One region of the Pectinatus sottacetonis genome, then DNA from elsewhere that is predicted to be linked to it. Evidence: a T-box and tRNA genes for the amino acid it is inferred to sense, from the RefSeq annotation. Region 1 holds a T-box; the other holds one or more tRNA genes.
What was found. The T-box of region 1 lies ahead of pheS (phenylalanine--tRNA ligase subunit alpha). A T-box ahead of a tRNA ligase gene usually reads a tRNA of that ligase, here a tRNA-Phe.
Positions count from the first base shown of each region.

Region 2: it encodes a tRNA-Phe, which carries the amino acid that the T-box ahead of pheS (phenylalanine--tRNA ligase subunit alpha) is inferred to sense. The anticodon was not compared.

Region 1 is NZ_WIQK01000001.1:659,757-667,828, reverse strand. Features, by position in the region: gene pheT (phenylalanine--tRNA ligase subunit beta) at 1-690, opposite strand, end outside; gene pheS (phenylalanine--tRNA ligase subunit alpha) at 712-1,737, opposite strand; T-box leader at 1,802-2,043, opposite strand; gene I6760_RS03100 (amino acid permease) at 2,157-3,524, opposite strand; gene glyS (glycine--tRNA ligase subunit beta) at 3,561-5,606, opposite strand; gene glyQ (glycine--tRNA ligase subunit alpha) at 5,599-6,483, opposite strand; gene I6760_RS03085 (hypothetical protein) at 6,978-7,145, opposite strand; gene I6760_RS03080 (SGNH/GDSL hydrolase family protein) at 7,210-8,072, opposite strand, start outside.
Region 2 is NZ_WIQK01000001.1:1,037,695-1,045,766, reverse strand. Features, by position in the region: gene I6760_RS04815 (beta-class carbonic anhydrase) at 1-125, opposite strand, end outside; gene I6760_RS04810 (YcxB family protein) at 143-613, opposite strand; gene I6760_RS04805 (YcxB family protein) at 653-1,087, opposite strand; gene I6760_RS04800 (adenylosuccinate synthase) at 1,214-2,500, opposite strand; gene purB (adenylosuccinate lyase) at 2,560-3,852, opposite strand; tRNA gene I6760_RS04790 (tRNA-Phe) at 3,989-4,064, opposite strand; tRNA gene I6760_RS04785 (tRNA-Asp) at 4,112-4,188, opposite strand; tRNA gene I6760_RS04780 (tRNA-Val) at 4,195-4,270, opposite strand; tRNA gene I6760_RS04775 (tRNA-Glu) at 4,277-4,351, opposite strand; gene I6760_RS04770 (LCP family protein) at 4,447-5,658, opposite strand; gene I6760_RS04765 (diaminopimelate decarboxylase family protein) at 5,928-7,187, shown strand; gene I6760_RS04760 (HAD-IIB family hydrolase) at 7,198-7,986, shown strand; tRNA gene I6760_RS04755 (tRNA-Pro) at 8,070-8,072, opposite strand, start outside.

The DNA of each region.
Region 1 (8,072 bases):
AAGCATGCGGCAGGAAAAACGTGAACATAGATCAGGATCTTTGATTTCAGCATTAAAGGAACTTTCAATTGCCAGAGGATTATCTTCTTTTACATGGATAACAGGCCAGACAGGCTTGTTGCCTGTCAAAGCAGCTATTTCCCGGACAAGCCCGAAGACACTAAAACAGTCGCTTCTGTTGGCAGTCAGTTCAAATTCTAAAATAATATCATTGAGGCCAAGTATATCCTTTACATTTATACCGATTACTGTATCAGAAGGTAGTATATATATACCTGTTTTTTGTTCATTGGGAAGAGCTTCAAGATCAAGTTTTAATTCCTGTGCAGAACATAACATACCATAAGACATTACGCCGCGTAGTTTTCCCTTGGAAATTTTCATTCCATTGGGCAGATGAGCGCCGATCATAGCGACAGGAACTATCTGGCCTTCGGCAACATTCTGTGCTCCGGTTACGATGATTATGTTTTTTTCCAGACCAACATTTATTGTGCATATTTGTAAATGATCTGAGTTTTGGTGTGGTTCTAATTTTTCAATTCGACCAGTGATTACCTTGTCTAAGCCTGCACCTGGATCTATAATATTTTCTACGGGAACACCAGCCATTGTCAGCAAGTCAGCAATTTTTTCCGGAGTTTCACTGAATTGAATATAGTCTTTGAGCCATTTTATGGATACCTGCATGTGAGGAAATCTCCTTTACTATTAAAATTGTTTTAAAAAACGTAAATCGTTGTCGAAGAAAAGTCTTAAATCTTCTATGCCGTATGAAAGCATGGCAATGCGTTCTACCCCCATGCCAAAGGCAAATCCGCTGACTTTTTTAGGATCATAACCACTCATCTGTAATACATGAGGATGAACCATACCGGCACCGAGTATTTCCAGCCAGCCAGTTCCTTTGCAGACACGGCAGCCTTTGCCATGGCACATGACACATGTCATATCAACTTCAGCACTGGGTTCTGTAAAAGGGAAGAAGCTGGGACGGAAACGCAGTTGTAAATCATCACTGAATAATTGTTGCATGGCTGATGTTAAAGTACCTTTTAAATCAGATAAACGGATATTTTTATCAATGCACAATCCTTCCACCTGAGTAAACATAGGCGAATGTGTAGCATCATAATCATCACGGCGGTATACCCGGCCTGGTGCAATTATACGAATGGGACTGTTAGGATCATGTGCCTGCATGGTTCTTGCCTGGACAGGAGAAGTCTGTGTACGCATGAGTATGTCATTAGTGATGTAAAAAGAATCCTGCATGTCGCGGGCAGGATGATCCTTGGGCAGATTTAATGCTTCAAAATTAAAATAATCTGTTTCGATCTGCGGTCCTTCAGCGATGGAATAACCCATGCTTTTAAAAATATTTTTAATTTTATTGAGTGTTAGTGTTAATGGATGGAGATGACCAAGGTGCTGTTTTCTGCCAGGGAGGGTAACATCAATTTTTTCATTAGCCAGACGATGTACCATTTCTTCTTTTTTTAATGTTTTTACCCGTTCTTCCAAAAGAGATTCGAGTTCTATGCGTACATTGTTGACAAGTTGTCCGACACGCGGACGGTCTTCTGGTGCCAGTTTGCCCATACCGCGTAGTATAGCGGTAAGAGAACCCTTTTTTCCCAGATATTTCACTCGCTGTTCATTAAGAACAGTTAAATTTTCAGCAGCTTTTATTGCTGTTAGAGCTTCGTGTTTGATTTGAGATAATTCCTGTTCCAAGATAAGTGCCTCCTGATGAAGTTTTATAATTAAATTTCTAGAAAATAAAAAAACCTCCCCCCTATAAAGGGGCGAAGGTTAAACTCGCGGTACCACCCTAATTGATACTTTGACTGCGTTAACGCCGCCAACGCTATAGCTACACAATTAATTGCCGGTAAGCTCATAAAATAAAATATATATTTTATAATTTTCACTATAGAACTCAAAAGTGAACTTCTGCCTGAAATTTCGGTATCGCTCTCAGCTGAAACGATATTTTCTGTACGAAATAAGCAGGCATACTCTCTTTATCATTGTCAAATATCTATATATATACTAACTTTCTAATATATCATAGCTCAGTATATCACAAAATAAATCATAAAACAATTATATATAAATTCAGCGCATATGGTTTAAGCAACATGTCATTTATTTTATAAAAACGTATGTTTTTTATCCGGCTGCCATATTATATAATAGATTGATAATATGCCGCAGAAGATCCAGCCGACGATTAAAGAAGTCCGAGTATCATTATTCAGCCACATGCCTATTATTACTAACAGAAGAAAAATAATGCAGAAATAGTTGCTGTAAGGATATAGGGGAGATTTAAAGGGGTGTTCAGCCATAACTTTTTTTCCATGAGTTTTCCGAAAATTTTTTTGAGCTATAGCTATGACAAACCAAGCAATCATTCCGGGAAATACACTGGCACTGTAAATATACAAAAATAACTTTGAGTTAGGAATTAAATAATTCAAGACAACACCGATACTAAGTAACGCAATAGTAAATAAAATAGCATTTTGGGGAATACCTGATTTTGATAATCGACAAAAAAATTTAGGAGCCTGACCGTTTTCTGACAAAGTGTAGAGCATGCGGCCGGCACTGTATAAGCCGCTGTTACAGCCGGAAAGTGCAGCAGTTAATACGACAAAATTTATAATGCCAGCAGCCGCTGTAATGCCCGTACGGGAAAATATTGTAACAAATGGGCTGCCGAGCATACCCAGTCGATTCCAGGGATAGATAGTAATTACTATAAAAATAGCGCCGATATAAAATAAAAGAATACGCCAAACAATTCCCTGGATGGCTTTTCTTAAAGTTTTTTGAGGTTGTTCAGCTTCACCAGCGGTTATGCCTATTAATTCTATACCTTGAAAAGAAGCAGTAACTATACATAAAGCAGTCAGCATACCTTTTGCTCCATGGGGGAAAAATCCGCCGTGGGACCATAGATTGGAAAAACCAAGGGGATGACCACCATAACCTATGCCAAATAATATGATACCGAAGCCAAGCAGGATCATTATAACAATCGTACTGATCTTTATTATAGAAAACCAGAATTCAAATTCTCCATAATATTTTACAGCTGTTAAATTAGCGGCAGCAATAATAAACATGCCGCCAAAAGCGGAGATCCATTGGGGCATAAAAGGCAGCCAGTATCTTATATAGATACCAATAGCTGTTATTTCAGATAAACCTACAGCAACCCATAAAAACCAATAACACCACGCTGTCAAGTATCCGGCAAAGGGATGAATGTATTTATAGCCGTAAGAGGCAAAAGATCCGGTTACTGGTTCTAAATATAACATTTCACCCATAATTCGCATTATGAAAAATATTACAAGTCCTGCTAATCCATAGCAGAGTAAGACGGAAGGGCCAGCAGTTTCAATAGTGCTGGCCGATCCCATAAATAATCCTACGCCTATTGTTCCTCCTAAGGCGATCATTTCTACATGTCTGGCTTTCAGATTACGTTGTAATCTTTTTTTTTCCATATAATCAAAGCCCTCTCTTTAAATATAAATTAGATATTAGAGAACAATTTTACTGAAGTCAGCGGTTTGTTTGCTCAAGTTATCTATATTCTTTAAGAGTGCCAACCGATTATTTTTTATTTTTTCATTTTTATCCATTACCATTACCTTATTGAAAAAGGCATCAATAGGGATGGTTAGTTTTTTCAGGTTTTCAATCATAGATGCATAATCATCATGTAAGTTTGTGTTAGCGGTTTTAATAGCAGTATAAATGTTATAAAGTGTTTTTTCTTCTTTTTCTACAAATAAATCAGGGCTCATTGTCAAACTATCTTTTTTGGCAATATTGCTGACACGGACAAATGCCTGTATGGTATCATCCATGCTGCCAGTAGTAATTTTTTCATTAAGAATGACAGCTTTCTGGTAAACAGAGTAAATATCATCCACATTATTGCTCACAGCATCTACAATATCGTAACGAATTTTTTTGTCAGATAATATAGTCTTTAGACGCAGGTGGATGAAGTCAAGTATATTGCTCAATAAATTAGATTTGCTGTCAGAATTGATGTTGAGCAAATCCATTGATTTTTCAATGAGAGCAGTCAGAGATATATGCATGGCTGCTTTTATTATTGTATTAATCATGCCTAAGGTCTGGCGGCGGAGTGCAAATGGATCCTGGGAACCTGTAGGTATAAGATTGCGGCTGAATGTTGCGGTGATATTATCGATTTTATCAGCAATACTTACCAGCTGACCAGCAGTTTCGGAGGGAAGCTTATCTCCAGCAAAACGCGGCATGTAATGTTCATAAATGGCTTTTGCCACCGCTGTTTCTTCACCATCTAAAAGAGCATATTCGCGTCCCACGGTTCCCTGTAGTTCAGTAAATTCACATACCATGCCGGTAACTAGATCTGCTTTAGATAAATAGGCGGCACGTTTTGCTGTCTTCAATTCACCAACAGATATATTCAAGTAATGACCGAGGTAATTAGTAAGTTCAACTAGTCGTAGTGATTTGTCATAGATACTGCCAAGATTTTCCTGAAAAACAACAGTCTTTAATTTATCAAGATAGTCAACGAGTTTGTTCTTTCGGTCTTCATCAAAAAAGAACTGAGCATCGGCAAGACGAGCCCGAAGAACTCTTTCATTGCCATGTTGTACAATATTAAGGGATTTTTTACCGCCATTGCGTATAGTAATGAATAAGGGCAATAAATTATTCTTATTGTCTAGCACAGGAAAATATCGCTGGTGTTCACGCATTGGAGTTATTACCGCTTCTTTAGGTAACTGCAAATATTTATTTTCAAAACTGCCGCATAAAGCTGTAGGGTATTCAACCAGATAGGTAACTTCTTCTAGAAGATCTTCCGTTATTTGTGCATTACCATTATGTTCAGCAGCAAGTTTATTTATTTGTTTTTCAATAATAGCCCGGCGTTTGTTTTGATCTACTATAATAAATAGGTCTTGCATTGTTTTTTCATAAGCTGAAGCACAGCCTATGATATGTTCACCATTACTTAAAAATCTATGACCGCGAGTTTTGTTGCCGGATGTTACATTGGCTATAGTAAAATTAATAATTTCCCTGTCATATAAAGCAACTATCCAGCGAATAGGACGGACAAAACGGAAATCAAGATTACCCCAGCGCATTGTTTTGGGAAAATTTAGTTCAGTAATCAGCTGAGGAAGTATATTTTTCAGCAGACTGAAAGTGGCTTGGCCCTGTTCATGAACTACAGCATATACATAACCGTCTTTGATGGTAAGCGTTTCTACAGGAATCTTCTTACCGCGGGCAAACCCTTCAGCTGCTTTAGTAGGATTGTTGTCAGCATCAAAAGCTATTTTTACAGAAGGTCCTTTATGTTCGGTAGAGATATCAGCTTGTTTTTCTGCTAAGCCCTTTATTAAAAGAGTAAGCCGGCGTGGTGTGCCCAATGTCTTAATTTCGCTGAATTCTATATGAAGACTGGAAAACTTTGTCTGAGCTTTTTCTTGTAATTGTTTTAATATGGCCGGCATAAAATGGGCTGGAATTTCTTCAGTACCTATTTCGAGTAATAAATCTTTACTCATTATTGTCACCTCGTGTTAACATTGGATAACCTAATTTTTCGCGTTGTTCCAGATAGCATTTTGCGCATAAGCGGGATAAATTTCTGATCCGGCTGATAAATGCTGTGCGTTCTGATACACTAATAGCACCACGTGAATCGAGTAAATTAAACGTATGGGAACATTTTAAGACATAATCATAAGCTGGATGGACATAACCAAGTTTTATGATACGGGTTGCTTCTTGTTCATATTTATCAAATAGGTCAAATAATAAAGTAGTATCAGCAAGTTCAAAATTATAGGTGGATTGTTCAAATTCATTTTGTTTGAAAACATCACCATATGTATAATCACCAGACCATACTATATCGAAAACATTTTCTTTTTCCTGTATATACATGGCGAGTCTTTCCAGGCCATATGTGATTTCAGAGGCTACAGGCTTGACATCAACACTGCCGACTTGCTGGAAATAGGTGAATTGAGTTATTTCCATGCCGTCAAGCCACACTTCCCAACCCAATCCCCATGCACCAAGTGTAGGAGACTCCCAATTATCTTCCACAAAGCGTATATCATGGTCTTCAGGATGGATGCCTAGTTTTTTTAGACTGGTTAAATATAATTCTTGGATATTATCAGGTGAAGGTTTCATAATAACCTGAAATTGATGATGCTGGAATAAGCGATTAGGATTTTCTCCATAGCGGCCATCAGCAGGGCGGCGGGATGGCTCAACGTAAGCAATATGCCATGGTTCAGGGCCTAGAACACGTAAAAATGTCGAAGGATTCATAGTGCCTGCACCCTTTTCTACATCGTAGGCCTGTCCTAGAATGCAGCCTTGATCAGACCAAAATTTTTGTAATGTCAGGATAATTTCCTGAAATGTCATCAAAATAAAAACCTCCTTGATATGATGGTGAAGATAAATTTTCGAGACATACTCCCACCACCTACGCTGATACATTAGAAGGCGGGAATTTCTTGTTCGATACGACTGATGCCGCAAGCATAAACAAGCTACCCCCGTGTGTCCCACGGTTTTATGTTTTATCTATGGTGCTAATTTCACTGTATCGGAAGAAAAGGAAAGTTATCACCATACAAATGATACATTAAAATAAAAAAGTCCCTGTGATATAAAATATCACAGGGACGGATTCATATATTATAATCCGCGGTTCCACCCTGATTGGCAAAATGCCCGCTTATATATTTAATTATTAGCTCATGGCTGCCGCTGACTCCATTAACGTCTTTCACTATCACGTTTCGCTTTATATTGAAGTCGATATACCATTCATTGCTGAACGTGTATAGTCTAGCAGATAAAATACATATTGTCAATTAATATATAATAGTTATTGCCAAAAAATAAAAAATATGTTATTTTTGTTCTTTTTCCAGTTTCAGTAGATCATAGTGAAGCGATTCTATAGAGCGTCTGGCTATCGCTACAGGGCAGTCAGGACTACAGATTTCACAATGTCCGCATAGTTTATTAATGGCTGTTATGGCAGCTTCGGCATTTTTTATGCTTTCATGGTTTAACATTGTAGTTCACTCTCCTTGACAGGGTATAAGTTATAAAAAATTAATTACAGTATTCTTCGAACAATCAATTGGGGAAATGGTTGGACACAATTGTCGGATAATTCTGTAGAAGTTTGGTCCCAATGGTTTTGCCGATAATACATTTGCCAGTTTTATCGGGATGCAGTCCGTCTGTTGTAAAGGTGCTTTTCAGCTGTCCAGCTTTATCAGTTAAAAATGGTGCTACATCAATTGAGGTTTTAAAAGAACGTATCCAATTATTAAGAATTAATAGCTGTTTTTGCCAACCGGCGGATGGTGTAAGGTTGATATTCTGCATTTTTTGCGGGTTTATTGGCGCAACAGTTACCATTACAGGAATAATATTATGCTTTATGCATAACGTGCGTATTTTGGTTAAATTAGCAATAACATCAGATGCTTTTGTGCCAATTCGTATATCATTTATTCCTCCCATAATTATGAGAATACTTGGTTTAAAGGGAAGAACATCCTTGTGAAAACGATTAAGCATAGCTGTTGTGGTGTCACCACTGTAGCCAATATTCAGTATAGGGACAGGACTGTAAGTTTCCCAGTCATATATTGGATAACTTGGAGGAGTACTTATTGCTCCACCGCCATGTGTAATACTATCTCCTAAAGCAGCAACTTTGATATTTGACCTTGTTACGGTAAAATAGCTTGGTTTTGACCAGCGGCTTACTGGAAAACCTACTGCATCCTGTGCCTGGATTGTCCAGTAATAACGACCTTCACTAGTGTAAGCAGCAGGGTCATAAAAATCAAAACTTATATTATTATGTAGATGATATTCATGGATTAATGTGTCATTTGTATAAACTGGTGATAAGGCAGTTTTATAAATACGTATTTCATATTGGGCGGCGTTTAAGTATGGTATCCAGGAATAGACTGGGTAAACAG
Region 2 (8,072 bases), 380 kb from region 1:
ACAAGACGTGTATCCATACAGGTGACGATAGCAACATGCCATTTGGGTAGTTTGTCAAAGGGAATAGGGTTATTATTTTTTATAAATTTATCATTTGCAGACATAACTTTTTTTATGATATCCATTATTTTATACCCCTTTATTAATGTTTTTGCGATAGATGATTTTTTATAAAGTCAGAAAATTTATTCATATTGCCCTTAGAAAATCCAGCTTTTTCGACTATAAATGCACCTCTATTTTGAGTGAAAAACAAGTAAAAATATTTATCCTGTTCGACAATTTTTTGTATAGTATCATAGGAAATTTTTTCTCGCTTTTTTTCTGTTTCAACAAACATATTATGTTCGTAAAAATGCAGTTTTAAAAATTTGCCATTACGTTTTAAGAGAATAAACGTACTTGCGAAACTAGAGATAAAATACATTATAATCATTGCACCGATAAACATTAATACACGTTCTATAGAATGGCTGTTTTTGTATTCTAATAAGCTTATGATTACTAAAATAATAATGTACAGCCATATTTGTCGATGCAGATTAATATAATTGACAAAATCGTGGCAAAGCTTTTTAGTGAAATGAGTTTCCGTAATAAATTTTTCATTCATTAAGTATCAAATCCTGACTATAAAAAATAAGAGTTATTGTTAGAATGTTAGTTTATTTTTTAGAAAAACAGAAAAATTTAGGGCAGTTCCTACTGTAAATGAGTTTTTGTCTATGGTATAAATTATAGAGTTTCCTGTTTCTGTAGTTGTGAGAAAAAAATATTTTTTGTTTTCCCTAATTTTTTTTAAATTATGGTAAGAAACTTTAGTTATTTTGTGCGAGTTGTTTATGATCATATAGTCATCGTTGAATATAATTTGTATTATAGGATTGGTTTTTTTGTGGATTTTTCTGCCTATTAAGTATGGTGCAGATATTATTATTATTGTCAGGGCAATTCCAGGGATAAAACCGATGGCTGTGCGAAAGGCGTCATAAAGAGGGTATCCATCAAGAATATATCCAGGGAAGGTCAAAATAAGCAGCAGACCGATAAATAGGAATAATATAAATATCGGATTATGCCATATCATATATTTTGCCGTATCAATGCAGAGAGTCTGAGTTAAGGTGGTTTTGGAAGCAAAGTGAGTTGTATTCATGATTTTTTGTTAAAAAACGACATTGCTGTATTTATGCAATGCCGTTTTTTATTATCCTTAAAATATATTTTTTGCACATACGATGGTCTGGTTACGGTTTGGACCGACGGAAACAAAACCAATTTTTACTTCAGCTATTTCGGAGAGTCGTTTTAAATATGTTTTTGCCTGTTCTGGGAGGTCCTCATATTTTCTGATATTTGTAGTATCCGAATTCCAGCCCTTGAATGTTTCATATACAGGTGTCACTTTGCCAAAAATACGTAAATTAGCAGGCATTTCATCAATTATTTTATCATTATATTTGTAAGCAACACACATTTTTATTTCATCAAAGTGATCCAATATATCAAGACGGGTTATTGCAAGATAGTCTAAACTGCCTAAATAACCAGCATATTTAACCACACAGCCATCAAGCCAGCCAGTACGACGTGGTCTGCCAGTAACAGTGCCAAATTCATGGCCTACATTTCGTATTTGGTTGCCTATATCATTTAGCTGTTCAGTAGGAAAAGGACCTTCACCAACACGGGTACAATATGCTTTTACTACACCTACAGTAGTATCTATGTTTCTTGGGCCGATTCCTGCTCCGACGCATACGCCGCCAGCAATCGGGTGAGAAGCAGTGACATAGGGATATGTACCATAGTCAATGTCAAGCATAGTAGCTTGAGCTCCTTCAAAAAGGATCTTTTTATTATTTTTGATGGCCTTATTGAGATAAGATGGTGTATCAATTACAAATGGACGAAGTTTTTCAGCATAAACGGAATATTCTTCTAGAATTTTCTTATAGTTTAAAGGTGGTTGGTTATAGAGTACTTCAAGTTCGTGGTTTTTTATATCAAGTATGGTTTTTAATTTATCAGCAAATAGTTCATTGTCAATTAAATCACACATTCTAATGCCAATACGACGGTCACGATCCATATAGCATGGACCAATACCGCGTTTAGTTGTACCAATTTTTGAATTACCACGATTGTCTTCTTCTAGCCCATCCATCAGGCGGTGATAAGGCATAACAACCTGAGCACGGTTAGAGATAAGATAATCGGCAGTTTCAATCCCTTCTTTTTTTAATGAAGCTATTTCATTTAATAAAACTTCTGGATCAAAAACTACACCATCACCGATAACGCATTTTTTCCCTTTATATAAAATGCCAGAAGGCATAAGGCGCAGTTTAAATTCCTTGCCATCGACACTTACGGTGTGCCCGGCGTTACTACCACCTTGATAGCGGACTACTATATCTGATTGTTCAGCAAGATAATCAACTATTTTACCTTTTCCCTCATCGCCCCATTGGGTTCCTGTAACAACAACTGTTGACATGTAGTATCCTTCTTTCTATGACAGTCGGAGCTGTCAATGCTTTTATTTTATAATTATGTTTAGATGCCAAAACGACTTAGTATCATATCAACATGGCGTAAAAACCATTTATAATCGAAGCAGTTGTCAATTTCTTCTTTGGATAAATACTTGGTAATATCAGGGTCTTTTTCTATATTTGTACGGAAGTCTTCGCCTGCCATCCAGCGTTTCATAGCGTTTCGCTGTACCCATTTATAAGCATCTTCACGTAATACCCCTTTATTTACGATAGTAAGCATGATACGCTGACTATAAATGAGACCACCGGTTTTGTTCATATTAGCCATCATCGCATCAGGGTAAATAAGCAGTTTATCAACAATATTAGTGAATTTACGTAAGCAATAATCTACTGTTATTGTGCTATCTGGTAAAATTACTCGTTCAACAGAAGAATGAGAAATATCACGTTCGTGCCAAAGTGTAATATCTTCCATAGATGCCAAAGCATTGCCACGGACAATGCGGGCGAGTCCCGAAATTCTTTCACAGGTTATAGGATTACGTTTGTGCGGCATAGCTGAGGAACCTTTTTGACCTGGACTAAAATATTCTTCTGCTTCGCGAATATCAGTTCTTTGCCAATTACGTATTTCAGTGGCAAATCTTTCCAGAGAGCTGGCAGTGATAGCGAGCATTGTCATATATTCAGCATGACGATCACGCTGAACAACTTGGGTAGCAAGGGGAACAGGAGTAAGTCCCAACTTTTTGCAGACAATTTCCTCAATGCGCGGGTCAATGTTGGAGTACGTTCCGACTGCACCGGATAATTTGCCGACAGCTATATTTTTACGGGCATTTTCAATACGCTTTAAGTCACGACCTAGTTCTGAATACCACAGGGCAAATTTTAGACCAAGTGTCATTGGTTCTGCGTGGATACCATGTGTACGGCCGATGCACGGTGTATGCCGATGTTCATCAGCACGGCGTAGTAAAACTTGACGTAATTTTTTGATATCTTCGATAATTATATCAGCTGATTTTTTCATCATAATACCAAGTGCTGTATCTTTTACATCACTTGAAGTGAGACCTTTATGAATATATTTAGAATCATCACCGACATATTCAGCAACATTAGTCAGAAAAGCAATAATGTCATGATTAGTAACTTTTTCAATTTCCTTGACGCGGGGCAGATCAAACTTTGCTTTAGCACGAATATTTTTGGCAGCTTCTTTGGGAATCTGTCCAAGTTCAGCCATGGCTTCACATGCAGCTATTTCTACATCAAGCATGACTTGGAATTCATGTTGTAATGTCCATATATTACCCATTTCAGGATTTGTATAACGTTCAATCATCTGGTGGTGTCCTCCTAAGACAAAAAAATATACGGGGGCTCATTTACCCCCGTATATAATAGCATTGACAAGCTGTCATGTCAATTTAAAACTGAGTTCATAATTTATGTGTAAAAAGCAAAAAAATATTTATAAATGGTGCCTCAGAGCGGAATCGAACCACTGACACGGGGATTTTCAGTCCCCTGCTCTACCGACTGAGCTACCGAGGCATAATGATAAAAAAATAACATGGAAATCCATGTTATTGTAAACAAAATGGCGACCCGAATGGGATTTGAACCCATGACCTCCGCCGTGACAGGGCGGCATTCTAACCAACTAAACTACCGGGCCGAAATATGGTGGGCGATAACAGGATCGAACTGCTGACATCTTGCTTGTAAGGCAAGCGCTCTCCCAGCTGAGCTAATCGCCCATACTATGGTGACGCCTATGGGATTCGAACCCATGAACCCGCCGTGAAAGGGCGGTGTCTTAACCGCTTGACGAAGGCGCCATATCAATTGACAGCGTGACAAATATTTATCAGTCACGAGCAATAAATATTCTATCATAGTTAAATATAATATGCAAGACTTTTTTATAATAAAATCAATTTTTTCCAATTGCCTGATTCCCGCGTACAGGAACACTAGCATTATTTCCTTGTGATGGTGTACTATCTGCGCCAGAAGGTTCTTTAAATTCATTTGAAGTTTTATGGAGAGAATTTTTATCAAGTGATTTTTTGTTATCGATAGAACTGTTTTTATTGATATATTTTTTTGTGTTGTGGGAAGTATCTTCTATGTGGCCTATTTCATTATTTTTTCTAGGAAGTTCTTTGGCTGTTGCCGGGATAGAAGTTTTGTATTCTAAAGCTGTGTTTTCCATAGAGGAAAGCATGGCAGGGGTCATATTTATATCGAGAGTATCTGCTAAAGCATAGCGCAATTTTTTGATATCAGGTATCCAATAACTTATTCCATTAATGTACATAGGAGTACCAGGAATCATGGCTGTTTTTAAACCATTGTTTTGTGCTTCCTTTAGTGAACCTAGGAAAGCTAATAACTGTCGTATGGACATGTCTGTTTTTACGGCATGGAATACTTCTGCTACTATTGCTGGAATACGGGGAATAATTGCAGGCGATAAAACTTTATCCATTACAGCCTTCATAAATTTTTGCTGTCTTTTTATCCGTCCTATATCTCCTTCTGAATCACGATAACGTACATATTCAATAGCAGTTTTTCCATCCATATGTTGCATTCCTGGTTGGAAGTTAATGTGAAGACCGCCGTTATCATCCCAGGGATCATTATAGTACATACGTTTTTCTACATCGATATCAACGCCACCGATATCATCAATGATTTTTTCAAAAGCTTCCATATTTATTACAACGTAATGATCCATGGGAACACCTAAGAATTGTTCCACTGTATCACGAGTCAAATTATGTCCGCCATAAGCATAAGCGGCATTTATTTTATCCCAGCCATGATTTTTGATTTTAACACGTGTATCACGGGGAATTGATAAAAGGGCTGCCTGATTTTTCTTTGGGTCGATTGTGGCTACCATCAGGGTATCACTTCTGCCAACATCATCATGACGGGAATCTACCCCCATTATCATGACAGTAGCTTTGTCAGCAGCAACGAGCATACCTTTTTCTTTGTCAGTCTTATGGTCCGTATTGAGAAAACCAGCAAATATTGCACCACAGCCGGCAGCTACTAAGAATACTAATAATAAAATTATTATCGGCAGATATGTTTTTTTCTTTTTTTGCATGTTTAATACTCCAATATCCATAATTTTACCAGAACACTTATATACAATTGTCTTTTATTATAAATTCTGTTTTAATTTAACGCAATGTTTTTATGTAGTAAAATTTAATTGAAAGGATAAATTTCTCTTTTAGTAAAAAACTATTTGGTACAAAGAAAATATGACATAAATATTTTTGTGATATATATGATATATACTAAATTGACATGCTTTTTTGGCCAATGGTATAATTGTTAACATATTATTATATATTATTAAATTGAAAATATTATTTTAGGGAGAATGGTTTTATGTCAAAAAAAGTTTTTCCAGTATCACAACAGCAGCTTGAAAAAATTATAGAGAAATATCCGACGCCTTTTCATATATATGATGAAAAAGCTATTCGCCTGAATATGCGACGTCTATTTAAAGCTTTTGCATGGGCTCCGGGATTTCGCGAATATTATGCAGTTAAGGCTTTGCCGAATCCGCGTATTTTACAAATTCTTCGGGAAGAAGGGGCTGGGGCTGATTGTAGTTCACTGCCGGAATTGATCCTTTCAGAAAAAGCAGGAATAACAGGAGAGCGTATAATGCTTACATCAAATGATACACCGGCAGATGAATTTCAAAAGGCAATTGAGTTAGGAGCTATAATAAATCTTGATGATATTTCTCATATTGAATATTTAGAACAAAATGCTGGTCTGCCCAAGATAATGTCGTTTCGTTACAATCCTGGCTCAATAGTTGGAGGAAATGACATAATTGGGAAACCAGAAGAAGCCAAATATGGATTGACGCGTAAACAATTATTTAAAGCTTATAAAATTATGCAGCAAAAGGGTGTTGGACGTTTTGGCCTTCATACAATGGTTATATCCAATGAACTTAATGACAATGCATTTGTTGCTACAGCCAAAATGATGTTTAAACTTGCGGTAGACTTGAAAAATCAGCTGGGAATATCGCTGGAATTTATTAATTTGGGCGGAGGCATTGGCATTCCCTATCGTCCAGAAGAACATGAAGTTAACCTTGAGGCTGTGGGACAGGGGATCGAAAGAGTATATAAAGAAATATTGGTGCCGGCTGGTTTGGATAGTACAGAAATAGCTTTTGAATCCGGCAGGGCAATAACTGGACCTTATGGCTATCTGGTAGCAACTGTTCTGCATGAAAAGAAAACATATAAGGATTATATAGGGCTAGATGCTTCAATGGCTAATTTAATGCGTCCCGGAATGTATGGAGCTTACCATCATATTGTGGTAGTAGGGAAGGAAGATAAACCTTGCACGAAAATTTATGATATAACAGGTTCATTATGTGAAAACTGTGATAAATTTGCTATTAATCGCAATTTGCCAGAAATACAGATTGGTGACAGAGTAGTGATTTTTGATACAGGAGCACATGGACATTCTATGGGCTTTAATTATAATGGGAAACTACGCAGTGCTGAATTACTGTTGCGGGAAGATGGAGAAGTAGAGCTTATACGCCGTGCAGAAACGATGACGGATTATTTTGCAACATTGACTGGATTTTCAGGGAGTATAATGTAGGTGATAAAATATGAAAGTGGCAGCTAGTGATTTTGACTGTACATTGTTTTTTCCGCCAAAACATTTTCCCTCTAAAGCGGGGATTGCTAAAAGCGACATAGAGGCAATTACCAAATGGCAGAAAGCTGGACATAGGTTTGGTATTGTAACTGGTAGAAATTACCAAATGCTGTTAAAAGATACAGATAGTTATGATTTACAATTAGATTTTGCAGTTTGTCTGACAGGTGCAGTAGTTTATGGTAAAAACAGCAATATAGTAGAACAAAATCCTATTGATAATATTATCAGCAGGAATATTATGTTACTGCCAATTTTTCAGCAGAGCAGGCATATTGCCTGCTTTACGCCTTATGCTACTTATGTATGTATTCAATCTGAAACATCATGGTTTAGTGTTATACGTGACTTGGCACAGTTTATTACGCAGATAGATTTTTTTACGGCAGAATGTTTGAAAGGAATATGCCAAATAAGTTTGCAATATGATAGTGCTGCAGAAGCAGCGATAGCAGCAAAACAGATAAATAATTTAAATGCAGGTGTGATGGCATATTGTAATGTGACTGCTGTTGATATTGTGAGGGATAATATCAATAAATCGGCTGGATTGGAGACTGTTTTAACGGTAAATAACTGGCAAAAAAATAAAATATTAACAATTGGGGACGGGATCAATGATTTGCCAATGATTAAAAAATTTGCTGGATTTACAGTTAATACTGCAGATGAAGCGATAAAAAGATATGCAGTTAAAACATATGATAATATTGCGGATATGTTGAATGACAATTTTTAAGCTAGAGAATTTGATAAAGAAAATTTTTTTGAATATAAAAAAACCATCAGTATTTATGCTGATGGTTAATTTTTACTTTTTATTGG